DNA from 4 places in the Arthrobacter sp. NA-172 genome. Region 3 is predicted to be linked to each of the others. Evidence: riboswitches for the same ligand, from Rfam matches in the RefSeq annotation. Region 3 holds a riboswitch; each other region holds the start of a gene.

Region 1 (7,600 bases), on a different contig from region 3:
GACGACGTCGAATCCGTCGCGTATGCGGGCCTGCCTTCCAGCCCGTGGTTCGAGCGCGGCCGGAAGTACGGCCCCAAGGGCACCGGGGCGGTCGTGTCGTTCAACATCAGTGGCGGGATCGACGCCGGCAAACGCTTCGTGGACGCCCTGGAACTGCACTCCCATGTGGCAAACATTGGGGACGTCCGGTCCTTGGTCATCCATCCCGCGTCCACCACGCACAGCCAGTTGACGCCTGAACAGCAACTCGTGGCAGGGGTAACTCCCGGGCTGGTGCGCCTGTCTGTCGGGATAGAACACATCGACGACATCCTCGCGGACCTCGAGTCAGGATTCCGGGCGGCCAAGAGTTCCTAGGACCCTCAAGCAGTAGTCAGGAGGCGCCCTTGATGGCCAAGGGCGCCTCCTGACGGTTAACCGGCGAGGAAGTAGCCGGAGGTGTCCGCGATGAGCTGCACAGTGCCGTTGGAGTTGTTGGTGAAGGAGATCGTTCCGTTGGCGGCCACCGGGGTGATGGCGAAGTTGGGGATGATCTGCCCGTTCGCGTAATTTACGTTTGAGGTGCCCGGTTGCGGGGTTCCCCCGGCGTACGCGGTGATAAAGCCGAACGAGGAGGGGTTGGCGACCGTGATGTTCATCGCCACCGCGGAAACACCCGAAGCCGGGATGCCGCCGCGCCCCGTGACCTTCACGTTGATGGTCTGCCCCGGCGCAACAGGGCCGCCGACCCCGCCGGTTCCGTCACGGGTATCCAGTTGCCTGAACGGTGCCTGGGCGGAGAACGCCCCGGCCGTTGACGGTGTGCCCGCAAGGTAATAGCCCGAGGTATCGGCAATGATCTGGACGGTTCCGTCGGAGGTGTTCGTGAATGAAATGGTCCCGTCGGGAGCGACCGGCGTAATGGCGAAGTTCGGGACGATCTGTCCCGTCGCGTAGTTCACGTTCGAGGCGTTCGGCCGCGGAGTCCCGCCCGCGTAGGCGGTGATGAAGCCAAACGACGACGGATTGGCCACCGTGATGTTCATCGCGACGGCGGAAACACCAGAAGAGGGAACACCACCCCTCCCGGTGACACGGACCGTGATGGTGTGACCGGGCGCAACAGGGCCGCCGACCCCGCCAGTGCCGTCGCGGGTATCCAGTTGCCTGAACGGCGCCTGGGCGGAAAAAGCTCCGGGGGCGGGTGATGCGCCGGGGGTGAGGTAGTAACCGGTGACGTCGGCGATGAGTTGGACCGTGCCGTTGGAGCTATTCGTGAAGGAAATCGTTCCGTCGGACCCCACCGGCGTGATCGCGAAATTCGGAACGATCTGCCCGGGAGCAAAATTCAGGTTAGACGTCGCTGGTCGATTGGTTCCGCCTGCGTACGCGGTGATGAAGCCGTTCGACGTCGGGTTGGCCACCGTGATGTTCATCGCCACCGCGGAAACACCGGTGGCCGGGAGGGCGCCGCGTCCGGCAACCTTGACGCTGATGGTTTGTCCGGGGGCGACCGGTCCCTTGACCCCTCCGGTCCCGTCCCGTGTGTCAAGCTGCCTGCAAGGGGTGGTGGCCGCAAAACCGCCCAAAGGGTCTTGTGAGGGAGAGAAGAGCGACGCGCTGACGTAAAGCAGCCGGTTGGGCATACAGTTTCCGGTCGACTGGACTATTCCGGCTGTTGCGCCGACAGTCAACGTCGCCGAGACCTGCGCGGGGCTCCACGATGGATGCAGGGCGAGGAGCATCGCGGCAGCTCCTGCCACGTGGGGTGAGGCCATCGAGGTGCCATTGAGGACAGCCGTCGCCGTATTTGACGTGGCCCAGTCGGACGTGATGTGAACACCCGGCGCGTAAAGGTCTACGCAGGAACCAAAGTTGGAGAAGGAAGCCTGGTTGTCGAATTCGTCGCTGGCGGCCACGGTGAGGGCCGCCGGAACCCGGCTGGGGGACAGCGTGCAGGCATCCGTGCTCGAATTTCCCGCGGCCAGGGTGACGGAAATGCCGTTATTGATGGCTCCTTGAACTGCATCGTCAAGGCTCTGGTTTGCGGCGCCCGAGAGGCTGAGGTTGGCGACGGCGGGCTGGCCGGCCTGGTGTTGTTGCACCATCCAGTCCAGGCCGGCTATGACATCCGAGGCGTATCCCGTGCCATCGCAAGCGAGAACGCGCACAGGCACAATCGTTGCAGCTTTGGCCATTCCATAGGTGCTTCCCGCTGCGATTCCAGCTACATGCGTCCCGTGGCCAGCGTCCTGGATTGCCGGATCGGAGCAAGGAGCGGTGGCAGGTTCGCCCGAGAAAGCGCTCCATCCGGCGGTCACCCTGCCGCCGAAGTCCTGGTGGCTGCCAAGTACCCCGTTGTCCACTACGTAGATCGAAACTCCCGCGCCGCTTGAGGGCGGCGTGTAGGTTCCCGATAACGGAAGAGTCCTTTGGTCCGTTCGATCAAGACCCCACGGGGCGTTCTGCTGGGTGTCTGAGGTTCGAACCGGGGTGTCCCGCTCGACCGACGCCACCTGGCCCGATTTCGCCAACGCAGCGGCCTTCGCGGGGGTCGCCGTGACGACTGCGGCCTTCACGGCATGCGTGAACGTCTTGTCCACCGCAACTCCCTGCGAGCGCAGCTCCGCGGTCTTGCCGGCAACGTCCGTGCCTTCGGCGTAGTGGACCACGTATCGGTCCTCGCCCGCTGCCGGACTAGCGTCGGCGTGGGCCGGGAGAGGGGTTCCAACGCTGAAACCCGATATGAGCAAGAACAGGGCTACCGGCACGAGGCCGAATGGCTTTTTCAAGAGCTGAATCTCTTCCTGTGGCGCGTCGCATCGGCGGATGCATGAGAACGTGCTGACTGCTGTGCCCAATTATATCCAGTCACACCTGCATCATGCGTCTCTTCGGCCACCGGTCTTCGGAAGCCCTGCTGCGCGAACAAACCGCGGCAAAGTGTCACATAGATGTCATAATCTTCGCCAGATGGGGTCCGGTTTTCCTAGACTCTTGGTATGAGGTCATGAGTGCCAGTGACAGCCCCGGCTTGCTGGCCGGCAACCCTCCTTTCGCGGTGGGGTGCCCCGGGTGAAGACCCTGGCCCTTCGCTTTGTTGGCGGCGGGCAAGCGCGATGTGAGGTGTCAACGAATGACAATTGCTGCAACAGCCGTACCCGTTTCCGGTACCCAGGACGGGACCGTCAAGTATGCTTCCGTCGGTGGAATCGACCTCGAGGCCGGAGGTTTTCTCCCGGATGTCGTCCTTGCATACGAGACGTGGGGGCAGCTCAACGCTGATGCCTCCAACGCCGTCCTCGTGGAACACGCCCTGACGGGCAGCACGCATGTGGCCCGCGGCGAGAGCGACGAAGAAGGCTGGTGGGAGCAACTCGTTGGCCCCGGCGGAACGATCGATACGGACCGCTATTTCGTGGTTTCCGTCAACATCGTGGGGGGCTGCTACGGAAGTACCGGGCCGTCGTCGTGCGCGCCTGATGGCAAACCGTGGGGTTCGCGTTTCCCGTTGGTGACGTTGCGGGACAGTACCGTCGCCGAAGCGCGGCTCGCGGACGCCCTGGGGATCCGCAGCTGGCACACGGTGGTGGGCGGGTCCATGGGCGGTGCGCGGGCCTTGGAGTGGGCCGTCATCTATCCGGACCGCGTGAAGCGATGTGCCGCGATTTCGATCGGGCCGTCCAGTACCGCCGAGCAGATTGCGTTCGCCCAGGCCCAAACGCTGGCCATCCGCCAGGACGCGAACTTCAACGGCGGCGATTACTACGGGAAGGCGGCGCCTGAAGCCGGGTTGGCGCTCGCCCGGCGGATTGCCCACATCACGTACCGATCCGCAGATGAACTGGACTTCCGCTTCGGCCGGAACGCCCAGGGGAGCGAGGCCCCTCTCGAGGCTGCCCGGCTGGACCGCCGGGGCCGCTACCAAGTGGAGAGCTATCTTGACCACCAGGGAAACAAGCTGGTTCAGCGCTTTGACGCCAACAGCTACATCGCCATCACAGAGGCCCTCATGAGCCACGACATCACCCGCGGGCGGGGAACGCTGAAGGAAGCGCTGTCCGTGGTGACGGCGAAGTTCTTCCTGGCCGCAGTGGACTCGGACCGGCTCTATTTTCCGGAACAATCCCGAGAGTTGGCCGAGGCTTTGCCCGGCGAGGTGACGGTTCACGTGATCGAGGCGCCCATCGGGCACGACGGTTTCCTCACCGAGATCGGCCAGCTTGGCCCCCAACTGTGCGAGGCCTTTTTCGCCTGAATCAGCCGTTCATGATCTCCTGACGGAGCTTCATGTACTCCTCCATGGCGATTTTCCCGTCGCTGTACTGCTGGTCCAGTTCAGCCAGCTTCCGCGCCCGGAAGCCATGGGGCGCGGCGTCGGCCTGGGAAGCGGACGACGACGGCGGGGCAGCCTGCGGTGCGGGAGTCGCCACTGGAGGCTGAGGCTCAGCCGGGATGATTACCGGAGGCTGCGGCGGGTATGACTGGGCGGGATAGTTCTGCGGCGGATACGGTTGCCCGGGGGAGTGCTGGTCGCTGTACTGGCTCGGGTCGTAGGGCCTCGGATCGTAGCGTCCGGGCGGGTATTGGCCTGGGTTGTATGGGCCTGGCGGGTTTCCCGGGTAGTTCCCGTCATCGCCGTTTTTGATCTGGCGCTGGCGCGATCGGTTGTACATGCGGATACCCATGGGAATCAGCCAGGAGCAGACGATGATCCAGAAGATCAGATTGTTCATGGTGCGGGCCTCCCTGTCTCCTTCAGCTTAGTCCCGCTCCCTGAGAGAGGCGGGTCCGTCAGCCCCGCGGCAGGATGGTGTCTGCCGGACCGAAGACGGGACCCGGCGTCGGGCGTTTTGGCAAGATTCCGTCGCCAGAGGATTGGTGCCGGACCCGGCGGATGACCCACGGGACAAAATATGCCCGTGCCCAGACAAGGTCGCTGGACCGTGCTTGGCGCCAACTGCGCTGCGGTAGTGGCTTGGGGAAGAGCGGCTCGAGGCTATGCGGAACGTTGAGTGAATCGAGGACCATCGCGGCGATGGTGTGATGGCCAAGCGGCGAAAAATGAAGGCGGTCTTCGTCCCACATCTGGGAGTTGGAAAGCTGGCGTAAGGACCACATATCCGCCACCACGGCATCGTGACGGGCGGCCACGGTGCGCAGGTTCTCGTTGTAGATGGCTACTTTCCCGCGGATCCGGCCGAGTACCGATGACGAGGTATCCGGGCCATTGAACAGGACAACGGTGGCGCCTTCGGAACTCAAGGTCTGGACGGCGGAATCGAGTTTCTCGGCAAGCACATCGGGATCGCCACCGGGACGGATGAGGTCGTTGCCGCCTGCGGAGATGCTCACGAGATCCGGCTTGAGGTCCATGCACGGACCAAGCTGCTCGTCCAGGATTTGCTGCAGCAGGCGGCCCCGGATGGCCAGGTTGGCGTAGGCGAAATCCCGGTGCCCGCGGCTCAATTCCTCCGCCACGCGGTCTGCCCAGCCGCGATGGCCGCCGGGGCTGTTGGGCTCGGGGTCCCCGATGCCTTCCGTAAACGAATCACCCAATGCGACGTAGCGGGTCCAAGGATGTATCGGTCCATCCGAACTTGGCTGCTCTGCGGAACCAGCGTCAATCACGTTCATGTCCTGCCTCTTGGTGCAAGCTACGCGCCCGTACCTTGTTACCCGTGGGTAACTGTAAGAATAGTCCCATGAGTCAAGCTTCCTCCGTTCCTGCTCCCGGCTTTCCCGACCACGTCGTGTTGTGGTCCCACGAAGAAGAGGAACGGGCTGGAAAGCCCTTGCTGGTGCTATTGCACGGTTACGGGTCCAACGAGCAAGACCTTTTCAGCCTTGCCGGCCTGCTGCCCGCGGAATTCGCTGTCGCCTCGCTCCGTGCGCCGATCGCCACGGGGCCAGGCTTCACGTGGTTCCCGCTCACGGCGTCCATCGACTACTCGCTCGACGCCGTCAAGGCCGCGGCGGAGTATGTGTTCTCCTGGTTGGATTCGCTCAAGGCCAACCACAGCTCGGTGACGCTCCTCGGCTTCTCCATGGGCATGGCCATGGCCACATCGTTGCTCCGCCAGCGGCCGGCGGACTTTGACGCCGTCGTCGGGCTCTCAGGCTTCGCGGTCGACGCCGATGCCGATCCGAGCTTCCGGGACGCCGAACTGGACGGTTCCGTGCCGTTCTTCTGGGGGCGGGACCAGCAGGATCCTGTCATTACCCCGGACAAGATCGAATTCACCATGGAGTGGGTACGAAAGCATACGGACCTCACCAAGGTGCTCTATACGGGGATGTGGCACGGCATCAACCAGCAGGAAATCGGCCACGTGGGCGAATTCCTGGAACACAAGGTCCTCAAGTCCGTCTGAAGCCAACGCGGGGTCACTTACGGCCCATTAAGTGCCTCAGAATGGGCCGTAAGTGACCCCGCGTTGGCTAGGAATCCTGGGTGACCCGCACGGTCTGTCCGTTGACGGTCACGGTGTCGCCTACATGGAGTTGACGGCCGCGTCGATCGTCGATCTCACCGTTGACTTTGACCAGGCCGTTCTTGATGAGTTCCGTGGCTTCCACGCCGTCCTCCACCAGATTGGCGAGCTTCAGGAGCTGGCCAAGACGGATCATGTCGTCGCGGATGGGGACCTCTTCGAATTCCGGGTTGCTCATACAAGCAATGATGCCTGAAGTAAGGTGGTGAAAATGCCGCAGTCGTCCCGCCCCGTGCCTGGAAATCCCTCCCGTACTCCGTTGCCCTTGCTCACCGGACTGTTGCTTGCCGTGGCCACTGGACTCGTGATTCCGCTTCAGGGCCGGATCAACGGTGCGCTGGGGGCCACGCTCGACGACGGCATCGCGGCCGCCGTCGTGAGCTTCACCACCGGGCTGGTACTGATCGCCGCGATCGGCCTGGCGCTGCCGAAAGGCCGGGCTGCTTTGCGACGGATTGTGCCCGCCCTCAAGGAGCGGAGCTTCCCGCGGTTCTATGTCCTGGCCGGTGGCATCGGCGCCCTTTTCGTGTTTGCCCAATCGTTCACCGTTGGCCTTCTGGGGGTGGCGCTGTTCACGGTCGCCGCGGTGACCGGGCAGACGCTCAGCGGGCTGCTGGTGGACCGGCTCGGGATCGGGCCCGGCGGCAAACGCTCCATCACAGGATTGCGGATCCTCGGCAGTGTCCTGACGATTGCCGCCGTCGTATGGGCCGTCTCTCCGCGCCTGGGTGCCGCAGCCGACGTCGGATCCTTGCTTCTCCCGATCCTGCTTCCTGTCGTGGCGGGCTGCTTGATGAGTTTCCAGCAAGCCATGAACGGAACCGCCACGGTGCACTATGGCAGCCCCATTGCCGCTACGCTGGTGAATTTCGTGGCAGGCACGGTCATCCTTTGGATCGCCTGGCTCATCAAACTGCTGCTGGCTGGCCCCGGCCACGGCCTGCCCAGCGAATGGTGGTACTCCCTGGGCGGCCCCATGGGTTGCGTCTTCATTGGCCTGGCTGCCTTGCTGGTCCGGAGCCTCGGTGTGCTGGTGACCGGTCTGGGGATGATTGCCGGGCAGTTGCTCGGTTCGCTCGCCCTGGACCTGGTGCTGCCCGGGCCCGGAACGGTCATCGCCGTGCCCA
Region 2 (7,600 bases), on a different contig from region 3:
CATGGCAGTGTTGGTGCCGCTCCCCAGGGACGCGGCACCAACACAGTCTTTCTAGCTGATCGCCGAGGCCCCACGCTCCCCGGTCCGGACGCGCACAGCCTGGGAGACCTCGATGGTCCAGATCTTGCCATCCCCGAATTGGCCCGTACTGGCACCCGCGATGATGGCGTCCACTATTCCGTCCACCAGATCGTCGATGGCCAGGACCTCCACACGGACCTTGGGGAGCAGATCCGAGCTGTACTCCGCGCCCCGATACACCTCCACATGGCCCCGCTGCTGGCCGTAGCCGTTCGCTTGGCTCACAGTCATCCCATTGACCCCATAGACTTCCAAAGCTTGCCGGACCTCATCGATCCGCTCCGGCCTCACGATGGCCGTGACAAGTTTCACGTCGAGGCCTTGCTGCGGATCCGTTCTGTTTTCCCGTTTGCGCTTATTTCCTCGTCGCCGCCGGAGCCCGACGGAGCTTTCCCGTTTTGCTCCCCTGGACGGAATGATCCGCCCACCATGGCCAGCTCGTAAGCCGTTTCCGCGTGCTCCGTGAGGTCTATGCCGGTCAGTTCTTCATGCTCCTTGACACGCATGCCCACTGTCTTATGGATGGCGAGGCCAATCAGCGTGGTCATCACCGCGGTCCACACAGTGACAATCACGGCCGTCAATATCTGGGGCCAGAACTGCGTCAGGCCGCCACCGTAAAGGAGACCGCCTTCCGTCTTGGCGGACGGGACGGCGAAGAATCCAAGGGACAGCGTCCCCCACAGTCCGCCGACAAAGTGGACGGCAACAACGTCCAGGGAGTCGTCAAGGCCGATCTTGAACTTGAGCCCGATGGCCAGTGCACACACTGCACCCGCGACCACGCCGATGAGGATCGCACCTATCGGATCCACGAATCCACACGCCGGGGTGACTGCCACCAAGCCCGCGACGGCGCCGGATGCGGCACCAAGGGAGGTGGCGTGGCCGTCGCGGAGCCTCTCGACAAGCAGCCAGCCGAGGAGCGCTGCGCTCGTTGCAAGGAGTGTGTTGGTCCAGGCGAGCGCGGCTATTCCGTCAGCCGCCAGTTCCGAGCCGGCATTGAAACCGAACCAGCCGAACCACAGGAGACCGGCTCCAAGCATGACGAAGGGGAGGTTGTGCGGCCGGATGTTGGGGTCCTTCATGAATCCGAGCCGCTTGCCAAGCACTACGGCCAGCATCAGTCCGGCCATGCCTGCGTTCATGTGGACTACGGTGCCACCGGCGAAATCTAGGGCTGAGATCTTGCTGCCGATGATCCCGGTTGAACCGAAGAGGCCGCCGCCCCAGACCCAGTGGGCAATGGGCGCGTAGACGATGGTGACCCAGAGGCCGGCAAACAACAGCCATGGGCCAAACCTGACACGTTCGGCCACCGCTCCACTGATGAGGGCAACGGTGATGATCGCGAAGGTGGCCTGGAAGCCTATGAACACCATGTCCGGCAGCCCGGGGGCTTTTCCGCCAATGACGCTGGCCAGACCACTGAGTCCGAAGTTCGCGAAGGGGTCTCCGATGAAGCCGCCGAGCGTATCCGGGCCAAACGCGAGTCCGTAGCCCCACAGGGCCCAGACCACCGCAACGACGCCCATCGCGCCGAAGCTCATCATCATGATGTTAAGGACCGATTTCATGCGGACGAGGCCGCCATAGAAGAACGCCAAACCGGGCGTCATGAGAAGTACAAGGGCGGAAGCTGCGAGCATCCAGGCTGTGGAGCCGGGATCCAGGGTCTGGGGATTAACATCCAGCCCTACGCTAAAAAGTGCTGAGTTCATTTCGGGAGCCTTCCTGCATATACGGCGCTCCATGGCGCCCGCACGGCGAGACCATTTTTTAAAACGAACAGGTCCTGATATCTGGCGAGATACCGACCTTGACGAGTAAACCTGACTCGAACGTACCGCCGCCCTGTTTCGGCATTCGGCACGAATCATTTCGGGCACGTAACACGGCAGACCGGTGCGTTAACTTCTGAAGTCCGCCAGGTTTCCGGCGTGTAACGGGAGGCGTGTCGCGAGGATCGCGTCAGCGGCTGGCTGCAGGCACCAGGATCCAGAGCACCTCAACGGGCTCGTCCGTGGGGTTGACCCACGTGTGGGGTTCGCGGCCCGGGAAGGAGAGCGTGTCCCCCTCTTCGAGCTCATACTCCTCGTTGGTGAGGATCAGCTTGATGCGCCCTTTCACCACGTGCAGGACATCGACGTCGCAGTCAACGGCGTAAAGTTCGGCTTCTCCCCGGCCGCGAGGCTCGATGGTGGCCTGCAGAATCTGCAAACGGCGTTCGGACCGGGCTGTCAGGAGCCGCTCCACGATCCCCTGCCCGCCGAGCGAAATCCGCGGACCATCATCGCGCCGCGTCAAGTGGGTTTCGGGGGCAGCAAAAAGATCGCCAATCGATACCGAAAGGACTTGGCAAAGCGTCACCAGGGAAGCGACCGACGGCGATGTCAGGTCCCGCTCGACGCGGCTCAGAAACCCTTTGGTCAGGCCTGTGGCGTCAGCGACCTGTTCTATGGTGAGCCGCTGCGATTGGCGGGCGGCACGGATTCTCGAACCGATGGCAACGGGTACGTTGCTCGGTTCAACGGGGAGAGCCTTCATTCACGAACCTTTCAGGCCGTTGCTGCGGCCCTGTCATTGCAGCAATAGTAGCCGGATCGCCGGCATGGCCGTCGTTTAAACCACCTGAAGTGTTGGCGTCGCGCGTCCTGGGAACGGCGGCGTCTTGACTGTAACTCGCATCACTACGTATCCTCATAGGCAACAAGTGTTGTTTGTGAGGCACACATCACAGACTCCTCTCCCCAATCACCAGCGCAGAGATCTTCCGCGACCCGCATGCATTCCGAGCGGGAAGGCGTCGGAATTCCCCAGAAACTCTGCGCGTCAGTCTCAGGAGCCAACCGTGGACTCTTCGTTCATCAACATTGCGATCGTGGTGGTGTATTTGCTCGCCATGCTGGCCTTCGGCTGGTGGGGCAAATCCCGCACCAAGAACAACAGCGACTTCCTGGTGGCAGGCCGCCGGCCTGGGTCCGATGCTCTACACCGGCACCATGGCCGCCGTCGTCCTCGGTGGTGCCTCGACGGTTGGCGGCGTCGGCCTCGGCTACAAGTTCGGCATCTCCGGCATGTGGCTGGTGGTCGCCATCGGTTCGGGTGTGCTCCTCCTGAGCCTGCTTTTCGCCGGCACCATCCAGCGGCTGAAGATCTACACGGTCTCCCAGATGCTGAGCCTGCGCTACGGCCAGCGGGCCACGCAGACCTCCGGAATCGTCATGTTGGCCTACACCCTCATGCTGTGCGCCACGTCCACCGGCGCCTACGCCACCATCTTCGTTGTCCTGTTCGGCTGGGAGCGCTGGCTCGCCATCGCCGTCGGTGGCGCCATCGTCCTGATCTACTCCACGATCGGCGGCATGTGGTCCATCACGCTCGCAGACCAGGTGCAGTTCATCATCAAGACAATCGGCATCTTCTTCCTGATGCTCCCGTTCGCACTCAACGCCGCAGGCGGCTTCGACGGCATCCGTGCCCGTGTTGACGCCAGCTTCTTCCAGCTGGACGGGATCGGCGCCCAGACCATCATCACGTACTTCGTGGTGTACACCCTTGGCCTGCTGATCGGCCAGGACATCTGGCAGCGCGTCTTCACCGCCAAGACTCCCAAGGTGGCCCGTTGGGGCGGCGCCACCGCTGGCATCTACTGCGTCCTTTACGGCGTCGCCGGCGCTTTGATCGGCCTGGCCGCCCGCGTTGCCCTGCCCAACATCGACGTCAAGGCCCTGGGCAAGGACGTTGTCTACGCCGAGGTGGCCACCCACATCCTGCCGATCGGCATCGGCGGCCTGGTCATGGCCGCAGCAGTCGCCGCGATGATGTCCACCGCTTCCGGAGCCCTCATTGCCGCAGCAACGGTGGCCCGCGCCGACGTGGTTCCGTTCGTGGCCAGCTGGTTCGGCAAGACGATCAACACCAACGACTCCGAAAACCCCGAGCACGACGTCAAGGCCAACCGCTACTGGGTCCTCGGCTTGGGCATTGTGGCGGTGTTGATCTCCATGGCAGCGCAGGACGTTGTTGTTGCCTTGACCATCGCGTACGACATCCTGGTGGGCGGCCTCCTGGTCGCCATTCTGGGTGAGCCTGGTCTGGAAGCGCGGCACGGGCATCGCCGCTGCGTGGTCCATGGCGGTCGGCTCCGTGCTGACACTGGGCTTGCTGGTGGCCTACGCAACAGGGATTATCGCCAGCGAAGACGGCGTCTACGCCAACGAGCCCATCTACTACGGCCTTGGCGCGTCGCTGCTGGTCTACGTGGTGCTCTCCTTGCTCACGCCTCCCACGGAGCCCGCGGTCCGCGAGGCCTGGGAACGCCGCGTTGCCGGAGCGGTCACCGAGGATCTCCCCGTGGATGTCCACCCGGTGGCCACCCACTGAGCTTCACGGAATTAGTCACTGCGAATTAATCACGACGGCATAGTAATCACGACGACGGCGCCGCACCTTCTCCTTCGAGGGGTGCGGCGCCGCGTCTGCATGTAATGTAGGAACAGCTTCAAGAGATGTGGCGCCAAGCTCCGACTTGCCACACGCCAACCCCATGTTCACGGGTGGTTCGGATGAAGAAGCGGCCCGACCCCGGACCAGAGACAACCGAGCGGGCAAGAGCAACTCCACAGGAGAAGGCCATGCCTTTCGAAAACGGCGCCACCGCCACAGTCCAACTCACCACCCGCTCCAGCACCCCGTTGTTGTCCCGTCCCCGCCGGGTTGACGAGTTCGTCCGGGTGATTCCCGGCGTCGACCTCTCGCGGGGCTCCATCACGTTCGTGGTGGACGGCCGGCTGGAACGCCATTGGCATCACGAGCCGCGGCTTATTACCCAAGCACTGACAAAAGCGGTCCAGCCTGCGCGCTGGTTCCCGGCGACGCGAAAGCTCACCCTCACGGTTGCGGCAACCGGGCACCGCGCGGGCGTCGAGCGGCATTTCATCCTGAGCGCGTTTTAGGCGCCGGGATTTAGCAAGTCGGTTCAGCGAGTCGGAGCTATTCGATCTCTTCGTCCTCACGGCGCTCCTCGGCGTCGAGCGGGACTACCCGTTCGTCGTCGTCGAGGACCTCGGGTTGCTCCTCCCAGTCCTCGTCCACCTCCAGGTCTTCGCTGTAGTCATAGGCGGGATCGGTCTCGACCGTGGGACGGTCGGGGTGGGGGGCGTGGGTCTCGGTGCTGTCCATGGTGCAACCTCCGTTCGACGTGCCGCTGAGCCCATCGCACAGGCACATGAGGCAGCCGGTCACCACGCTACCCCGCCAATTCGTGGACCCTGTCCATCCATCCCAGCACTGCCCCATCCGAGGGTCAAGACCCAGCGGGCGGGGTGGCCGGTTTGAGGTGCGCCTAAAACTATCGCTAAGGATTGCCAGCCGAAAAACCGCGGAAAATGGCGATAAAGTGAAGCTGCAATGAGGCGATGAAGCCCGCCCCAGCAACCCAGGAGTCCCGGTGCGCCCGCACACAAAATCCCCGCATCCAAACAGCCCGTTCGAGGACACACGGAGCGAAACGGCTCCCCCGTCGTCGTCGGACATCAAGCGTTGGCGGCAGTACTTGGCCGACGAACGCGCCGAGGCCGCCGTGTATCGCCAACTGGCCCAGCGCCGCGACGGCGAAGAACGCGAGATCCTTTTGGCCCTCGCAGAGGCCGAAGGCCGCCATGAGGCGCACTGGCTCAAGCTCCTCGGTGAACACGCAGGTATGCCGAAGGCAGCCTCCATCCGCAGCCAGATGCTCGGATTCCTGGCCCGGAACTTCGGTTCGGTTTTCGTACTGGCCCTCGCCCAACGCGCCGAAGGCCGCTCCCCTTACGCGAAGGATCCGGCCGCAACGCGTGCCATGGCGGCCGACGAACAAATTCACGAAGAAGTAGTCCGGGGCCTGGCGACCCGCGGCCGGAACCGCCTGTCCGGCACCTTCCGCGCCGCCGTCTTCGGGGCCAACGATGGCCTGGTCAGCAACCTTTCGCTCGTCATGGGCATGGCAGCCACGGGCGTCCCGGCCACTGTGGTCCTGTTCAGCGGTGTCGCCGGCCTGTTGGCGGGCGCGCTGTCCATGGGAGCCGGCGAATACGTCTCCGTCCGCTCGCAACTGGAGCTCCTGAAGGCCACCCGCCCCACCCAGGCCACTCTGACTGCGGCCCCGTCCCTGGACATCGAACACAACGAATTGGTCCTCGTCTACCTGGCCCGGGGCATGTCCCACGAGGCTGCCGAGCACCGGGCGGCCGAACGCATGGGCCTCTACAGTTGCGATTGCGATCCCAGCTTTTCGCTCCATCCTGAAGCGGAGGAGACGGTGAACGAGCACGAGGCTGTCGGATCCGCCTGGGGCGCTGCCATTTCCAGCTTCTGTTTCTTCGCTTCGGGAGCAATCGTTCCCATCCTGCCGTTTATCTTCGGCATGACCGGCTTCGCAGCGCTTGCCGTGGCCGGTACGTTGGTGGGCATCGCGCTTCTGTCGACGGGCGCCGTCGTCGGCTTGTTGTCCGGAACTTCACCGCTGACCCGCGGCCTCCGGCAGCTCGCCATCGGCCTCGGCGCGGCCGCCGCAACCTACGGGCTGGGGCTCGTGTTCGGCGCTGCAATCGGATAACAGCGAGGAACCGCTCATCGCGGGGAATCAATGATTTGGGGGAAGAATTGCATTCTAACTTCGGGAACGACGGCGGTCCGCCGCCTCCGCGTTCCAGCACCGTCCTGGCCTTGGTCCGAAATCTGATGGTGGTGGCGGTCGTGGCCGCGGTGGCCGTGCTGATCAGTGGTTTCCTCCGCGGCGATCCCGGCATCACCGCGTTGCTCCCCGGTTCCTCGGCCCGGCCTTCAAGCCCCAGCTCCGCCCAGGGCGCGGCTCCCACGCAGAGCGCCGGGTCCGGGCAGGCCGCGCGCAAAGCCGCCCGTGCCCCGGACACCCCGCCGCTGGGACTGGAGGAGGCCGGTCACCCGCTCGGCACCCCCGCCAAGCCGGCTGAGGCCAGCGCCTCCTACAAATTCCTGGCCACCAACGCAGACGGCACGCCCGTGGGCTACTCCCCGTGCCGGCCATTGCACTATGTGGTCAACGCCGCCCTCGCCCCAGCCGGTTCTGCCGGGCTCATCAATGATGCGATTGCCAAGATCGCCGCAGCCACCGGCCTCAAATTCATCGACGACGGCACAAGCACCGAAAACCCTTCCGAGAAGCGCAAGCCATACCAACCGGCGCTTTACGGGGACCGTTGGGCACCCCTGCTCATCTCATGGACCACCCCCGAGGCGGCGCCCGCATTGGCTGGAACAGTCATCGGCACCGGTGGAAGCACCATGTACAGCTTCGGTACCGGGCCCAAGAGCTATGTGACGGGAAGCCTGGCACCTGGATGCCCCGCAAATCACCGAACTGCTGGGCATCCCCGGAGGTTCAAAGTACGTCTCGGCGGTGATCCAACATGAACTGAGCCACGTGGTGGGCCTTGACCATGTGCAAGATCCGGTCCAGCTCATGTACCCCGAAATCGGCGCACCCGACGGCTTGGCC
Region 3 (7,600 bases):
CACGGAGGCAGGCGAGCGCGCCCCGTGGTTGCTGCTCGGCGCCAAGACGCTTTCCTACGCTGTGAACATGGCCGCGCTGCGGTACGCGCGCAAGCAAGGTGCCGACGACGCCATCTTCACCTCCACAGACGGCCGCGTCGCTGGAGGGGCCAACGTCCACCGTTTTGCTGGCGCATGTTGAAACGCTCGACGACGGCGCTGGCTCCGTGCGGACCATCAAGCGCCTCATTACTCCGCAGCTGGACAGCGGCATCCTGCCGGGCACCTCCCAAGACGCCTTGTTCACGAAGGCGAAGGCGGCCGGTTGGGAGCTTGGCTACGGCCCGTTGGTTCCGGAAGACCTGTTCGACGCCGACGCCGTGTGGCTGATCTCGAGCATCCGGCTCATCGCGCCGGTCAATCACGTGGATGGCAAGGAGATCGGCACCCCGGCAATGCGCAAGCAGCTCACGGCCGAGCTTAACGAGCTGTTCGCGGGGATCGAGTAGGCGCTTCCCCGTCCTTACGCGGCGACCTTACGCGGTGAGTTGCTCCCGCAGGATGTCTGCGTGCCCGCAGTGTTGGGCAAGCTCACGAAGCATGTGGAGGTAGACCCAGCGCAGTGGAAGCGGACCGCGTCGGTTCCCGTTGAGCATGTCGTCGAGGCCCAAGGATGAGGCCGCAAGTCGCGATGCCTCGCATGCCTCGCGGTGTGCCTGCTGGATTGTGGCGATGGTGTCTTCGTCGTCGAGGATAAACGACTCGTCCGGCGTTGCAGGGATGCCGATCTCGGCACGGGACCGGCGGGTGATCGCTTCGTCGAACCATACTTTCTCGACGAAGATGGCGTGCTTCACCAGACCCAACAAGGTGGTCCGGGAAGGCACCAACGAGCGTCGCACCTGTTCCTCGGTCAAGCCGTTCAAACTGTCATGGAGCAAACGCCGGTGCTCGTTGAGGAACGCCTCGAATTGGGTCCGGATGGGCTGGTTAATGACGTCCTCGGCAGACGCCACGGGAAGAGAAGTCATGCGTGGAGTATCCCAAGAAGGGCGCCCCGGGGCAATCCACCGAAGTCAGGCTTTTGTGCTGATCACCGGTGTGCTCATTGGCCACCAGCCGTGATCCTCGCCGCGGCTGCCCCTGCCGACCCGGTGGAGGGGCCTGTATTGACCCGCATCGCCAGGATCTGGACCACGACGAATCCGGGCTGCAACTCAACGACGCGGGCGTAGGGAACGGAACAGTCAATCGTCAGCTCCTGCGGTGCGAGGCCGGTCCTCGGATACCTGGCCGATGACCAGGAGAGCATTCGAGGCGCCGATACAAGAAGCCGAAACGGTGTACGAGCCGGCAGTCTCCACAATGGCAGACTTTCTGATCCCGCTGCTTGAGCCTGACGCGGTGCCGGAGTCCTCCAGGAGCACTGCCCCGGTGGCCGTCCCGAGCAGCTTCTTTACCGCAACAAGGTTGGTGGCATCGAGCGCCAACGTCGCCTCGTCCTTGGTGGGCAACGGGGTCCGGGGCTGGGAACTCCGCGCAGGCCCGGCAACCGGACCGCCGGCGTCGGTATATTCACAACCGGACATACTTGCGGCCAGCAGCAACGCGGTCAGTAACACCACAGTTTTGGTTCCCCCACGACCCAACATGGATCCGAGTGTAGCCTCCGGAACTGCGCCCGTCAGCTTCCAAACTGACCGCGAGTTGGGGCAGGTGAGACCCCTGAGTCTCTTGTGTCGCCATGGCGGCAGTAGTTAACTAGTTGCGGTTGGGTCTGCTGGCCGGATGAGAACGTCTGATGCGCCGGTTCTGGGGCCGGCGCATCAGGCTATTAAGAAAGCGTCTCGCCCATTCCACAACGGGGCCTGAGTCCGTAGGGTAATCGGCATGAGCATTTACATCAGCCCCGACTCAGCTGCATGGTCGCTAACAGCCATGGCAACTGCCGCGTCGGCCGGATCAATCGATGATGCGAATGGCATGTCCAACCTGGTACAGGAAATCTACGAGACAGAAGGTTTCGAAGCCCTGTCCGGGGTGGTCTTTGCCTTAGCTCATCACAACAGTCTTTCGCTTCATGCTTTGGCCACGGCCACCGGGATTTCCGTGCACGAATTGCTCGAAATGCGAAGGCATCAGGGATCCACGTTCCATCATTCACCTTCCACAGCCACACCCGGGATGGAAGCGATGACACGCCAAATCCAGCCGAGCCTGGAACCGCTACCGAGTGAAACCGAGGCCTAGCCCCCAGTACGCACCGTACGGATCCCGTGCCCGGGCGAAGCTGCCGCCCCGGTTACGGAACATGACGACGGCCGGTGATGCAGGCCGCCGTCGTGGATGTTACTTTTTTCTTGAGTAATGAGCACCAGCGCAAAGCCCTGACTTGCTGGTCGGCAACCCTCTCTCCGGCGGGGTGCCTCAGGTGACTACTCGGCGTATCGACATTTTCGAACTGCAAGCGTGACTGAGGAGCACCAGCAATGCCTGAACCCACTAAAGAAAAACTCTCGTACCGTCTCATCACGGGCCCTGACACGCAGGAATTCTGCGAGCGGATCTCCACTGCCCTCGCGGAGGGCTATGTGCTGCACGGCAGCCCGGCCGCCACTTTCGACGGCACGGAGGTGATTGTGGCGCAGGCCATCGTCCTGCCCGCCGCGATCGCCAGCGCGGACGCTGCAGTTGCGACTGCAGTTGATGAACTGGACAGCCAGCTGGATGAAGAGTTCGACGGCGAGGGCCACGCGTGAGCTACGCAGGCGACCTCAGTCCGCACGACGCCTGGACCAAGCTGGAGCAAGGCGCCATCCTGGTGGACGTCCGCACCGAAGCCGAGTGGGCCCACATCGGCATTCCGGCGACCGCATCCGCGAACAACGAGCTAAACGATCCCCTCTTCATCCAGTGGAACCTGGCTGGCGGAATCCCCAACTCACGTTTCATCGAAGAGCTGACAAAGCAGGCTCCACAGGCGGATGGCATCGAGCTGGTCTTCCTGTGCCGCTCAGGCCAGCGTTCCATTGCCGCGGCCATCGCCGCAACGCAGGCCGGCTACACCGCCTACAACGTCCTGGAGGGCTTCGAAGGCGAGCCCGACCGCTACGGGGAGCGCACCGTGAACGGCTGGAAAAACCGCGGACTACCGACGAACCTGGGGAACATCTAAGTGACTTTCAATCCTGACGCCGCCAGCTGGAGCCCTGACACCCAGGCAGTCCGCGGCGGCCTTGACCGCACCAATTTCCAGGAAACGGCAGAGCCGATCTTCCTGAACTCCGGCTTCGTCTACGAGTCCGCCGCAGCTGCCGAGCGAGCTTTCACGGGCGAGGACGAGCGCTTCGTCTACTCCCGCTACGGCAACCCCTCAGTGGCCACCTTCCAGGAACGGCTCCGCCTGCTCGAAGGCACCGAAGCGTGCTTCGCGACGGCGTCGGGCATGTCGGCAGTCTTCACCGCCTTGGGTGCGCTGCTGGCCGCCGGTGATCGGGTGGTTGCCGCCCGTTCGCTCTTCGGTTCCTGCTTCGTCATCCTCAACGAGATCCTGCCACGCTGGGGCGTCGAGACGGTCTTCGTTGACGGACCGGATCTTGAGCAGTGGCGCGCCGCCTTGTCGGTGCCGACCACGGCAGTCTTCTTCGAATCGCCGTCGAACCCCATGCAGGAGATCGTGGACATCGCCGCGGTCAGCGAGCTGGCCCACGCTGCGGGCGCCACGGTCGTCGTCGACAATGTCTTCGCCACGCCCCTGCTGCAGCGTTGCGGCGATCTTGGCGCGGACGTGATCGTCTACTCGGGCACCAAACACATTGATGGTCAGGGCCGGGTCATCGGCGGAGCAATCCTGGGCACCAAGGAGTTCATCGACGGCCCCGTCAAGCAGCTCATGCGGCACACCGGGCCCTCGCTCTCCGCGTTCAACGCCTGGGTGCTCACCAAGGGCCTCGAAACCATGGCACTGCGCGTGAACCACTCCTCCACATCCGCGCTACGGATCGCCGAATGGCTCGAGGAACAGCCAGCCATTAGCTGGGTCAAGTATCCGCTGCTGAAATCCCACCCGCAGTTCGAGCTCGCCGCGAAACAGATGAAGGCCGGCGGCACCGTGCTGACGTTCGAGCTGCTCCCCTCTGAGGGGCGCTCGGCGAAAGAGGCTGCCTTCACGCTGCTGGACGGCCTCGCGGTCATCGACATCTCGAACAACCTCGGCGACTCCAAGTCCCTTATCACCCACCCCGCCACCACCACGCACCGGGCCATGGGTCCGGAAGGCCGCGCGGCCATCGGCCTGAGCGACGGCGTCGTTCGGCTTTCCGTGGGCCCTGGAGGATGTGGACGACCTGATCCGGGCCCTGGAGCGGGCCCTCAAGCAGGTCTAGCTCTGCGCTGCCCGCCAATCCGGGCGCACCCAGGTGAGCACGGGTTGCGGTTTGGTGTCGCTCTCGTCCTTCTCGGACCGCGTGGTGATCTGGACGGCGTGCTCGACGACGGCGGCGAGCCCGGCGGCGTCGGGCGCGTCACCGTTGCTCTCGCTCCAGCGCTCGGCGACCGCGCGCTGTTCGATCGCGCCGTTGCCGCGGTTCAGAATGGCCGAGATGCCGGCCTCCACCAAGTCGAATTCACCCTGCTCAGCCAGGACCGGCTGCAGATACTCCACCAGAGACCAGACGACGTCGGCCGCAGGCTCGGGCCGAAAGGTGCCAAAGTCCAGCAACTCGCCGCGCAATCCAAAGTTGCTGGCCTGCCACGACGCCATCCGTAAGAGTGCGGTGGGCACTACCGCTGGCTCCATGCCGGCATGGTATTCGCGGACAGAAGTCTCCACCAGGGCCCTGACCAACACCGCGATCAGCGCCGCGTCCTCGGCCCGGAGGCAGACATCGGCCACCCGGACCTCGACAGTGGGAACGTGCCGGGACAGCCTCGCGTCGAAGTAGACCATGCCTTCATCCAGTAGCACCCCCGTTTCAATGAGCCTTTTGACTACGCTCCGATACGAACCCAAGGAACCGAAGACGGCATACGGCCCCGACGACGGCCAGCGGTTCCACGCTTGGGTCCGGTAGCTCTCGAAACCGGTCGACATCCCCCGCCAATACGGGGAATTTGCGCTGATGGCTGTGAGGACCGCGAGCTTGTCCCGGATTTGGTCCAGGACCACCACGCCTTCCTCGGGCGACGCGACTGATGTGTGGACGTGGAATCCGCAAGTAAGTTGTTCGTGGACCGTGATGCCGAAACGTTCGAGCATGATGGCGTACCGGGGATCCGGAGTGGTGTGGCTTGCGGTGTCCACGGGGGATGTGGCCAACGCCGCGATCCTTGCGCCGTTGCGCCGCGCGGCGTGGCTCGCGAGACCCCGTCCCCTGCGGATCTGGTGCAAAAGTTCAGCATAGCTGCGGCATGGCCGGGTCTGGGTCTCGATCTGCTCAAGCTTGAGTTCGTGGCTGAGGCCGGTATCGGTATCGGGGCCATCCATGTCCTCAGGGCTGAAAGCTTCGTTGGAGGGGGCGCTCAGGGTGGGGCTGTCTTGGGCTTGTTCTTCCCGCGGCACACCCGAAAGGAGCGCGTCGGCAAGGGCCAGTGGCTCGCCGGTCACGGGATCGACGATCAGCAACTCCTCTTCCACACCAAAAGTGCGCACGGATCCATTGTGCGCTATAGCGGCCTTGCGTAGACAGAGGCGGGCTGGGGGTTCCCGACGGATTCTGCTGGATCATTCATGCCATCTGAAAGGCGTGCCCCCATTTTCCGGGCCTGCAGGAGCGCCAACCCGGGGATGATCCAGCAGAATCTCGGTCGATTCATCCACATAGCCCACATTCCTTGGCGCTTCAGGGGTCATTCCGTGGCTAGCTGGATCCATGGATGCCTTGGAATATCTGACTTCGGTGGGCGGTGTCGCCCGGGTGGGTCTGCTTCGCGCGAACGGCTATGCGCCTTCGGCTATCCGCAAGCTGGCCTCCGCTGGCGGCCACCAACCACGCAAAGGCGTGTGGGCCATCCCATCAGCGGATCCGGAATACCTCACTGCCATCCTTAACAACGGGCATCTCACCTGTGGAAGTGCAGCAACACGGTATGGCCTCTGGATCAAGGACAAGCCCGGCCGTGTCCATTTGGCCACGAGGCACTGCCGGGGCAGGGGCTTCGTCCGGCATGGAGGCCTCCGCCTGCCCCTGGAGAACTCAGTTCCCGTGGCCTCCGTGGAAGACACGGTCATTCATGCGCTGACCTGTTTGCCCGAAGTTGATGCCATTTCGATCGCGCAATCGGCCATGCAGCAGTTCGGCGTGCCTCTGGCCATGCTCGAAAGCGAGATCCCTGCCAACTACTACGGGAACGCCCGGAGGCTTCTGGCCAAGGCCGATTTCCTCTCCGAATCGGTGCCCGAGATCAGTGCCCGCCTTCTGTTCGAATCCGAAGGCCTGACGTTCCGCCGTCAAGTCAAGATTCGAGGGGTGGGACGCGTCGACTTTCTGATTGGCCGGCGCCTCATTGTTGAAGTCAATGGCTACGCCTTTCACAGCTCGCGCGAGGCATGGAGAAAAGACATGGCACGCCTGAACGCGGCACAGCTACGTGGTTTCGTCCTCCTGAGCTTCGCACCGGAGACAATCTGGAACAACCCGGAGCACGTGATGGAGGAAATCCGTGCTGTTCTGGCCCGGGACGACCAACCCCGGTGACGGGTGGCGATGCATTCTGCTGGATCATCGCCGAAGGCTGGGAGGTACGTCCCCTAGTTTTCGGGGCGAGAGCGCGGGCCGGTCCGGATGATCCAGCAGAATGTGCCGTTAGTCCTGGAAGTACTCGATTTTGGCACCGATGGTGTTGAGGCGCTCGGCCAGGTCCTCATATCCGCGTTCGATCACGTAGATGTTGCGCAACTCGGACGTGCCACGGGCCGCGAGCATGGCCAACAGCAGGCAAGCGGCCGGGCGGAGCGCCGGAGGGCAGCCGATTTCCGCGCCACGCCATTTAGTGGGCCCGTTGACGTAGATGCGGTGCGGGTCGAGGAGTTGCACCTGGGCGCCAAGCTTGTTGAGCTCGGTCAGGTAGATGGCCCGGTTCTCGTAGACCCAGTCGTGGATCATGGTCTGGCCCTCGGCATTGCCGGCGATGACCGCGAAGAACGGCAGGTTGTCGATGTTCAGCCCCGGGAACGGCATCGGGTGGATTTTGTCCTCCGGCGCGCGCAGCCGTGATGGCTTGGTGGTGACGTCCACCAGACGGGTCCGTCCGTTGCGTGCAAAGTACTCGCCGGAGATGTCCAATTGCTGGCCCATCTGCTCGAGCGTGGCCAGTTCGATCTCCATGAACTCAATGGGGACACGGCAGACAGTCACTTCCGAGTTGGTCACGATGCCCGCGGTAATCAGGCTCATGGCCTCGATGGGGTCTTCGGACGGGAAGTACTCGATGTCGACGTCGATCGCCGGACGTCCGGTGATCCGCAACGTCGTGGTCCCGACGCCGTCGATCACCACGCCGAGTCCTTGAAGGTAGAAGCAGAGGTCTTGCACCATGTAATTGGGGCTCGCGTTGCGGATCACGGTGGTACCGCTGCGGTGGGCGGCGGCCATGATGGCGTTCTCCGTCACGGTGTCGCCGC
Region 4 (7,600 bases), 1.1 Mb from region 3:
CGGGCGGCTCCGAAATCCTCGGTGCGGACTTCGACGAAACCAGCGAGCTGGCCCCCACGGTTGCAGCACTGTGCGCGCTGGCCTCGAGCCCGTCGCGGCTCACGGGCATCGCGCATTTGCGTGGCCACGAAACAGACAGGCTGGCAGCGCTGGTCGCTGAGATCAACAGGCTTGGCGGCGACGCCGAGGAAACCAGCGACGGGCTGGTCATCCGGCCCGCAACGCTGCATTCCGGCGTCGTCCGCAGTTATGCCGATCACCGCATGGCGACGGCGGGCGCTATTCTTGGGCTCGCCGTCGAGGGCGTCCAGGTTGAAGACATAGCCACGACGTCCAAGACCATGCCCGAATTTCCGCTCATCTGGGCGGCGATGCTCGCTGCTGGGCCTCAAGCCGCAGGCGCCGTTTCTCCAGGCGCCGTTTCTCCAGGCGCCGTTTCTTCAGACACCGGTTCTACGGACACAAGCAACTGACGATGGCTCGAGACGCACGTTCCTGGGATGAATCCGATGTCCGGATCCGGCCCAACAAGAAGGGCTCACGCCCCCGCACCAAGGACCGCCCCAGCCACGACGACGCGGTGATCGGGCGCATCATCACGGTGGACCGCGGACGCTACACCGCCGTAGTGGGCGAGGGTTCAGACAACGAACGCGTAGTCATTGCGGCGCGCGCCCGTGAACTCCGCCGCTCCCCCGTGGTTCCGGGAGACTTCGTGGCACTTGTTGGTGATGTGTCCGGAGCGCCGGACACGCTCGCCCGGCTGGTACGAGTCCAGGAGCGCAAGACCCTCCTGCGACGAAGCGCCGATGACACGGATCCCATCGAACGGGCCGTGGTGGCGAACGCCGATCAACTCGTGGTGGTGGTTGCGGCCGCCAATCCGGAGCCCCGCACCGGATTTATCGACCGCGCTTTGGTGGCAGCGTACGACGCCGGGATCGAACCTTTACTGCTCGTCACCAAGGCGGACGTCAAGGATCCGACAGAGCTTCTGGCCAACTATGTGAGCCTGGGCTTCCCGATCATCATCAGCCGCACGGCGGATGCCGGCGCCTCCGGCATCGACGCCCGTTCCGACGACGGCCTGTCCGCCCGGCTTGATGGGGATGCTGTGGGACAGCTGCGGGACTACCTCGACGGCAAGGTCACAGTGCTGCTGGGCCACTCCGGCGTCGGAAAATCCACCATGGTGAATGCCCTGACCGGTGCCGAGCGCGCCACCGGCGGAGTCAACGCGGTGACGGGCCGTGGCCGCCACACCTCATCCTCCGCCCTTGCCCTGAAACTCAACGAGGCCCCCGACGGCAGCTGGATCATCGACACCCCCGGGATCCGCTCCTTCGGCCTCGCCCATGTGAACCCGGACCGCATCCTCCATGCGTTCCCGGACCTGGAACCGGGAACGGAAGTGTGCGAGCGAGGCTGCAAACACGACGCAACCGCTGTCCGTTGCGGCCTGGATTCGTGGGTCGCCGACGGGCATGCCGGAGAGTCGGGTCCCGCCCGCCTCGCGTCGTTGCGCAGGCTCCTTGGCGCAGACCCGCGGCTGGAAGCCCAGGAAACCAAGGAACTAGGCAGCGTCAACTAAAAAGCGGCGTTAGCAAAAAGCAGCGCCGACTAATCCTCAGCGCGAAGCAACGGCGTGGCCCTTGCCGTCCTACCTCCCCGTTTCACCGGCAAATTGACGATAGTTTGGAACCATGATCCAACCCGATTCGAGCTACAACGACGACCTGCGGCTGGCCCATGTCCTGGCCGACTCCGTCGATTCCCTGACCATGGACCGGTTCAAGGCACTGGACCTTCAGGTAGAGACCAAACCGGACCTGAGCCCCGTCACCGATGCAGACAGGGCGGCCGAGGAGGCAATCCGCGGGCAGCTCTCCCGTTCCCGTCCCCGCGACGCCGTTCTCGGAGAAGAATTCGGCAGCACGGGGCACGGCTCGCGGCGCTGGATCATTGATCCCATCGACGGGACCAAGAACTTTGTGCGTGGAGTTCCCGTCTGGGCAACGCTGATCGCCCTGGTGGACGAGGGCGAGGTAGTGGTGGGTCTCGTCAGCGCTCCGGCTCTCGGCAAGCGCTGGTGGGCGGCCAAGGGATCGGGGGCCTACATGGGCCGGTCGCTCGCCGCGGCCACCCGCCTGAAGGTCTCCAATGTGTCACGCATCGAGGATGCATCACTTTCCTACTCCGAGCTTTCCGAATGGAAGCAGCACGGTTCGCTCGACAACTTCCTCGGCCTTGAGAACGATGTCTGGCGTAGCCGCGCCTACGGGGATTTCTGGTCCTATTGCCTGGTGGCCGAGGGCGCCGTGGACATCGCCGCCGAGCCGGAACTCCAGCTCTATGACATGGCCGCTTTGGTGCCGATCGTAACGGAGGCCGGCGGACGCTTCACCTCGCTGGAAGGCGCGGATGGTCCCTTTGGCGGAAATGCCGTTGCCACGAACTCGATCCTGCACTCCGAGGTCCTCAAGCGGCTGAACCCGGAGCTCGACGATCTCCTCTGAACAATCCTGATCACTGAATAATCGACGGCGGACGCTCCCTTTTCGGGGCGTCCGCCACTTTTTATTCGGCGGAAGGCACATTTTTCGTTGACCGTAATAATCCGCTTAACAATCGCCGGTCACATTGGAACCGGCCTTGTGGGTGTCCTACTCTTTTTATAGGTCACGAGTGCCAGCGCGAAACCCCGGTTTGCTGGCCGGCAACCCTCCATCGCGGCGGGGTGCCCCGGGTGACGACCCGGCCGGTCCGGAATGGATGCGGCAAGCGCGGACCCCCTGCACGCAGGGGTCCCTCTTGAGTGAGGTCCCATGAGCACAGCCACGTTTACTTCTTCCGCTATTGGCGCTCCCCGTGCCGCGCAGGGCAGCAACGCCACGGCGTCGCGTCCATTGGCCGCCGTCACCGGGGCCGAGCTTCAGGCCCCCCTGATCCAAGGCGGCCATGTCCGCTACGCCAACCTTGACTACGGCGCATCAGCACCTGCCCTGACCGTGGTTTCGGCGTATCTCAACGAAATCCTCCCGTACTACGCGAGCGTCCACCGCGGCGCAGGCTATGCCTCCCAGATCAGCACCTCGGTCTATGAGAACGCCCGCAACATCGTCCGTGATTTCGTTGGCGGCCGGGCGGACGATTCCGTCATATTCACCCGCAACACCACCGACTCCCTCAACCTTCTGGCCGGTTGCCTGCCCGTAGAGGATGGCCGGCACACCGGCGAAGTCCTGTACTTGGACATCGAGCACCACGCCAACCTGCTGCCTTGGCAAGGCGTCCCGCACCGCAGCATTGTGGCAGCGGGAACCTTGGCGGAGACTATCGCCAAGGTTCGAACGGCCCTCTCCCAAGGTGGCATCAGCCTTCTGGCAGTCACCGGCGCCTCGAACGTGACCGGCGAGATCCTGCCCATCACGGCCCTTGCGGCCCTGGCTCATGAATTCGGGGCGCGCATAGTGGTGGACGCCGCACAGCTCGCTCCGCACCGCCGCATAGATGTCGCCGCCGCGGACGTTGATTACCTGGTCTTCTCGGGGCACAAGCTCTATGCGCCCTTTGGCGCAGGTGTACTGGTGGGCCGCTCTGATTGGCTCGACGCCGGCACTCCCCATCTGGCAGGAGGCGGAGCCGTCCGCGAGGCACGCCTGGACTCCGTCAGTTGGGCGACAGGACCGGCCAGGCACGAAGGCGGCTCGCCGAATGTGCTCGGTGCTGCCACCCTCGCCCGGGCCACCCAAGTCATTGCCGGCCTCGACCACGACCAATGGCACGCACACGAAGCCGCCATCCGGACGCATTTGGTCGAGGGCCTCAACGAGATCGAGGGCGTGACCGTCCACCACATCTTCAGCGATACCGATCCCCAGGACACCATTGGCGTGGTGAACTTCTCCCTTCAGGGTTACGACGCCGGCCTGGTGGCGGCTTATCTTGCAGCCGAGCACGGCATTGGCCTGCGCGACGGACGCTTTTGCGCACACCCGCTGCTCAAGCGCCTTGGCCTTCCGTCCGGATCCCTGCGCGCCAGCTTCGGCGTGGGCTCGCGGCTCGAGGACGCCACCCGGCTCATCACAGGGATCAGGGCGCTCAAGAGCAATGGCCTGGGCTGGGACTACGTCGTGGATGCCGGCCGTTGGGTGCCTTCGAACGACCACCGCAGCTACCCGGAGTGGGCACCCAACACTCCGGGAACCGCAGGCGCGGCCCCCTGCAGCACCGACTGATTGCGGTAGATTCGTAGGGTATTTTTCATCATCACCCTAAAGGAGTCCCTGCGTGGCCCCGCGATCCACAGGCACCTCAGCCGGCCCCAAGCTCTACGAGGAACGGCGCCTTGAGCTTGGCCAGAGTTTCCAGGACGGCGGCGAACACTATGACCGCGTCCGGCCCGGCTACCCCCCGGATTCCGCAGACTGGTTCTTGCCGGGCGGGGCGCGGGACGCGGCCGACGTCGGTGCCGGCACCGGAAAATTCACGGCGCTCCTGGTGGAACGCGGACTGAACGTGTCCGCCGTCGACCCTTCCACGGACATGCTCACCCAGCTCCGCAGGATGTATCCGCAGGTCGTCTCTTTGGAGGGAACGGCAGAAGCGACGGGACTGGCGGACTCAGCATTCGACGTCGTCAGCGTTGCCCAAGCCTGGCACTGGTGCGATCCCCTCGCAGCCAGCACCGAGATCGCCCGGATCCTCCGGCCCCAGGGGGTGATCGGATTGATCTGGAACCAATTGGATACCTCCGTGCCCTGGGTTCACCGCTTGTCCCGCATCATGCATGCCGGCGATGTCCACAAACCGGATTTCCGGCCCGTGATTGGCCCCGAGTTCGCGGGCCTAGAGAGCCACCGGACGCGTTGGGAAGATCCCGTGACCCCGGCCGACATTCTCGAATTGGTGAAGTCGCGAAGCTACTACCTGAGAGCCAATGACGCTACCCGGGCCAAGGTCATGGGGAATCTGCAGTGGTATCTCTCCGAGCGCCTGGGCCATTCCGAGGGCGAGGTTATCCCGTTGCCCTATCTCACGCAAAGCTGGCGGGCGCGGAAGGTCTGAGCGCGCCGGTTCACGATAGGCTTGGGACCGTGAAGACCAGTGCGCCCTCCTCCTCGATCGAGGACTACGTCAAGGTCATCTACTCCTTTACGGAGTGGCAGGACAAACCCATCACGTCCTCGCAGCTGGCGCAGCGGCTGGGCGTCGCCAACTCTTCCGTCTCGGAAATGGTCCGGAAACTCAAGGGCCAGGGCCTCGTGGACCACCAGCCGTACAGCGCAGTCACGCTGACGCCTCAGGGAGTCCGGCTTGCGCTGGGCATGGTCCGCCGGCACCGCCTGATCGAGACGTATCTTGTCAGGGAATTGGGCTACAGCTGGGACGAAGTCCATGACGAGGCCGAGATGCTGGAGCACGCGGTCTCAGACACCTTCATCGATCGCATGGCAGCGAAGCTTGGCAATCCCGGACGCGATCCGCACGGCGATCCCATTCCGGCGGCGGACGGTTCGGTGACATTGCCCCACGCGCACCGGATGATCGAACTCGACGACGGCCACTCTGGGAAGATCACCCGGATCAGCGACGACAACCCGGAGCTGCTGCGTTACCTGGCTGCCGAGGAAATAGACCTCGATGCCAGTGTCCAGGTGATTGGCCGCAAGCCGTTTGGCGGTGCGCTGGTGGTCCGGATCGGCAAGGGCCCGGGCAGCCGCGATTACGATCTCGCCGATGAAGTAACTTCTTCGCTATGGGTGGCCACGGACGCAGCTCACGAAGGTTGCGTCCTCGCGGAACGCTGACGAAACTGTCAGGCGTGCTGGGCGGCCGCACCGCCGTCGTCGGGGGCTGGGCCTTCCGAAGATTCCGTCACGGCGGCCCCCAACACCGGATTCCGGATCCCGACGGCGGAAGCCGCCGCCCCGATGAAGAACAGCACCGCGGTGACCACCACGGCATTCATGAGACCTTGGCGGCTGAAGACCGGGCCGATGATGAGCCCGGCGAAGGCGATGCAGATCAAGCCTGCGATGCGCGCCACGGCGTTGTTTACTGCGGAACCGATCCCTGCCTCTTCGGTAGGTACCGCCCCGAGGATGGCCGCCGTGAGGGGCGCCACCAAGGCGCTGAGGCCGATCCCGAAGACGATCTGCCCGGGCAGCACCTGCGTCCAGTAATTCAAGGGCTCCTGGACGGCCAAGGTCATGAGGAACCCGATCCCGCAAATGAACGGACCGGCCGTCATGAACCACCGCGGACCGTACTTGCCCGCCAGTCCGCCGAAGAATGAGGCCGTGAGCATCAGGAGGACCGTCGCGGGGAGCAACGCGATGCCGGCAGTGGTGGCCTTCATCCCTCCCACTTGCTGCAAGTAGATTCCTACGGCGAAGAAGCCCAGAGACAGGGCGCCGTAGATGGCCAGCGTGGCGATGTTTCCCCAACCGAAATTGCGGATGCCGAACAGCCGCAAGGGCAGCATCGGCTCCGGGGTTCTGGCTTCGTGGATCAGGAAGAGAACCAGTCCAACGGCCCCAAGGGCGAGCGGCATCCAGACCACCATGTTCCCCCAGCCCATGCGCCCTTGTTCGATGAAAGCGTAGACCGGGCCACCGAGTCCCACCATGGCCAGGAAACGCGCCGAGGTAGTCGATCTTCTTGCTCCTGTCCGTGGCGGCATCGGACTTGCGGAGCCCCGCGAGAATCGGCCACACGGCGACGGCGGGTACCACATTGATGAAGAAGATCACCCGCCAGGACAACAAGTCCACGGAGGCGCCGCCGATGAGCGGGGCGACGATGGCGGCAGCGCTGGTCCATCCGGACCATTGACCGATTGCCTTGGATTGCGCGGGCCCGGAGAAGAACGTGACGATCATGGCAAGCGAACTCGGGACAAGCAGGGCACCGGCGATCCCTTGGAGGGCCCGCGATACCACCAGCACCTCCCCGTTCCAGGCGAGTCCGCACAAGACGGAGGTGAGGGTGAAGCCGGCGAGTCCCCATTCAAGGATGCGTGCCCGGCCGAAATGGTCGGACAAGGACCCTGCAACCAGGATCAATGCCCCAAGGGTCAAAAGGTAGGCATCCACCACCCATTGCTGGATGACCAGTCCGCCGCCCAGCTCACGGCCAATCGCCGGAAGTGCCAGGTTCACCACGAAGCCATCCAAAATGGCGATGAAGGAAGCCACAATAGCCACAACAAGGACCCGCTTTTGGAGCGGAGTGCTTGGCAGCAGGGCCGCTGCGTCGGTCATGAGCACAGCCTACGCCTGCTTGTCCGTTGGCGCCCGGATTCCTGCCCGGTCCTGCCACCGCGAAAGTCCCGTATCGTTGAATGGTGATTAGCAGACGTGACGCCGCCCTGGCCCTTGATATTCCGATGGAAATGGCCCAACGCCACGGCATCCCCTCCAGGCTTTCACAAGCCGAGCTGAACGAGCTGCAAGATAATCCACCCCAGTGGCTCGTGCAGTCACGCGCCAATCGCACCGGCAAGCGTCCTGTGTGGGTGCACCTGAGCTGCGTCGTCTGCGGTTACACCGAAGCGGCACGTCCCAAGAAATGGTGGCCGGAGTTCACCTACGTCTTC

What was found. A riboswitch is a leader RNA that binds a small molecule or an ion and turns the genes downstream of it on or off. The one in region 3 is predicted to bind S-adenosylmethionine.
Positions count from the first base shown of each region.
Region 1: it holds a riboswitch for S-adenosylmethionine, as region 3 does, so the genes downstream of both, ACF0H6_RS19390 (homoserine O-acetyltransferase) here and ACF0H6_RS10060 (DUF1737 domain-containing protein) in region 3, are expected to answer to the same signal.
Region 2: it holds a riboswitch for S-adenosylmethionine, as region 3 does, so the genes downstream of both, ACF0H6_RS17455 (hypothetical protein) here and ACF0H6_RS10060 (DUF1737 domain-containing protein) in region 3, are expected to answer to the same signal.
Region 4: it holds a riboswitch for S-adenosylmethionine, as region 3 does, so the genes downstream of both, ACF0H6_RS04830 (aminotransferase class V-fold PLP-dependent enzyme) here and ACF0H6_RS10060 (DUF1737 domain-containing protein) in region 3, are expected to answer to the same signal.

Region 1 is NZ_JBINOT010000003.1:1,132,441-1,140,040, forward strand. It holds gene ACF0H6_RS19380 (bifunctional o-acetylhomoserine/o-acetylserine sulfhydrylase) at 1-357, shown strand, start outside; gene ACF0H6_RS19385 (S8 family peptidase) at 414-2,771, opposite strand; SAM riboswitch class IV at 2,986-3,102, shown strand; gene ACF0H6_RS19390 (homoserine O-acetyltransferase) at 3,116-4,237, shown strand; gene ACF0H6_RS19395 (hypothetical protein) at 4,239-4,715, opposite strand; gene ACF0H6_RS19400 (SGNH/GDSL hydrolase family protein) at 4,774-5,616, opposite strand; gene ACF0H6_RS19405 (alpha/beta hydrolase) at 5,685-6,353, shown strand; gene ACF0H6_RS19410 (RNA-binding S4 domain-containing protein) at 6,421-6,651, opposite strand; gene ACF0H6_RS19415 (DMT family transporter) at 6,685-7,600, shown strand, end outside.
Region 2 is NZ_JBINOT010000003.1:718,753-726,352, reverse strand. It holds gene ACF0H6_RS17475 (P-II family nitrogen regulator) at 52-393, opposite strand; gene ACF0H6_RS17470 (ammonium transporter) at 390-1,802, opposite strand; gene ACF0H6_RS17465 (helix-turn-helix domain-containing protein) at 2,053-2,628, opposite strand; partial or broken gene ACF0H6_RS17460 (sodium:solute symporter) at 2,933-4,467, shown strand; SAM riboswitch class IV at 4,584-4,704, shown strand; gene ACF0H6_RS17455 (hypothetical protein) at 4,719-5,039, shown strand; gene ACF0H6_RS17450 (hypothetical protein) at 5,077-5,265, opposite strand; gene ACF0H6_RS17445 (VIT1/CCC1 transporter family protein) at 5,534-6,679, shown strand; gene ACF0H6_RS17440 (peptidase M10A and M12B matrixin and adamalysin) at 6,727-7,515, shown strand; gene ACF0H6_RS17435 (matrixin family metalloprotease) at 7,502-7,600, shown strand, end outside.
Region 3 is NZ_JBINOT010000001.1:2,027,235-2,034,834, forward strand. It holds partial or broken gene ACF0H6_RS10040 (aminodeoxychorismate lyase) at 1-488, shown strand, start outside; gene ACF0H6_RS10045 (DinB family protein) at 516-1,010, opposite strand; gene ACF0H6_RS10050 (hypothetical protein) at 1,227-1,604, opposite strand; gene ACF0H6_RS10055 (hypothetical protein) at 1,870-2,229, shown strand; SAM riboswitch class IV at 2,343-2,455, shown strand; gene ACF0H6_RS10060 (DUF1737 domain-containing protein) at 2,469-2,738, shown strand; gene ACF0H6_RS10065 (rhodanese-like domain-containing protein) at 2,735-3,154, shown strand; partial or broken gene ACF0H6_RS10070 (O-succinylhomoserine sulfhydrylase) at 3,155-4,364, shown strand; gene ACF0H6_RS10075 (glutamate--cysteine ligase) at 4,361-5,629, opposite strand; gene ACF0H6_RS10080 (endonuclease domain-containing protein) at 5,850-6,674, shown strand; gene ACF0H6_RS10085 (UDP-N-acetylglucosamine 1-carboxyvinyltransferase) at 6,783-7,600, opposite strand, start outside.
Region 4 is NZ_JBINOT010000001.1:957,313-964,912, forward strand. It holds gene aroA (3-phosphoshikimate 1-carboxyvinyltransferase) at 1-473, shown strand, start outside; gene rsgA (ribosome small subunit-dependent GTPase A) at 476-1,591, shown strand; gene hisN (histidinol-phosphatase) at 1,704-2,516, shown strand; SAM riboswitch class IV at 2,678-2,790, shown strand; gene ACF0H6_RS04830 (aminotransferase class V-fold PLP-dependent enzyme) at 2,826-4,238, shown strand; gene ACF0H6_RS04835 (class I SAM-dependent methyltransferase) at 4,291-5,067, shown strand; gene ACF0H6_RS04840 (metal-dependent transcriptional regulator) at 5,097-5,810, shown strand; partial or broken gene ACF0H6_RS04845 (MFS transporter) at 5,819-7,271, opposite strand; gene ACF0H6_RS04850 (hypothetical protein) at 7,346-7,600, shown strand, end outside.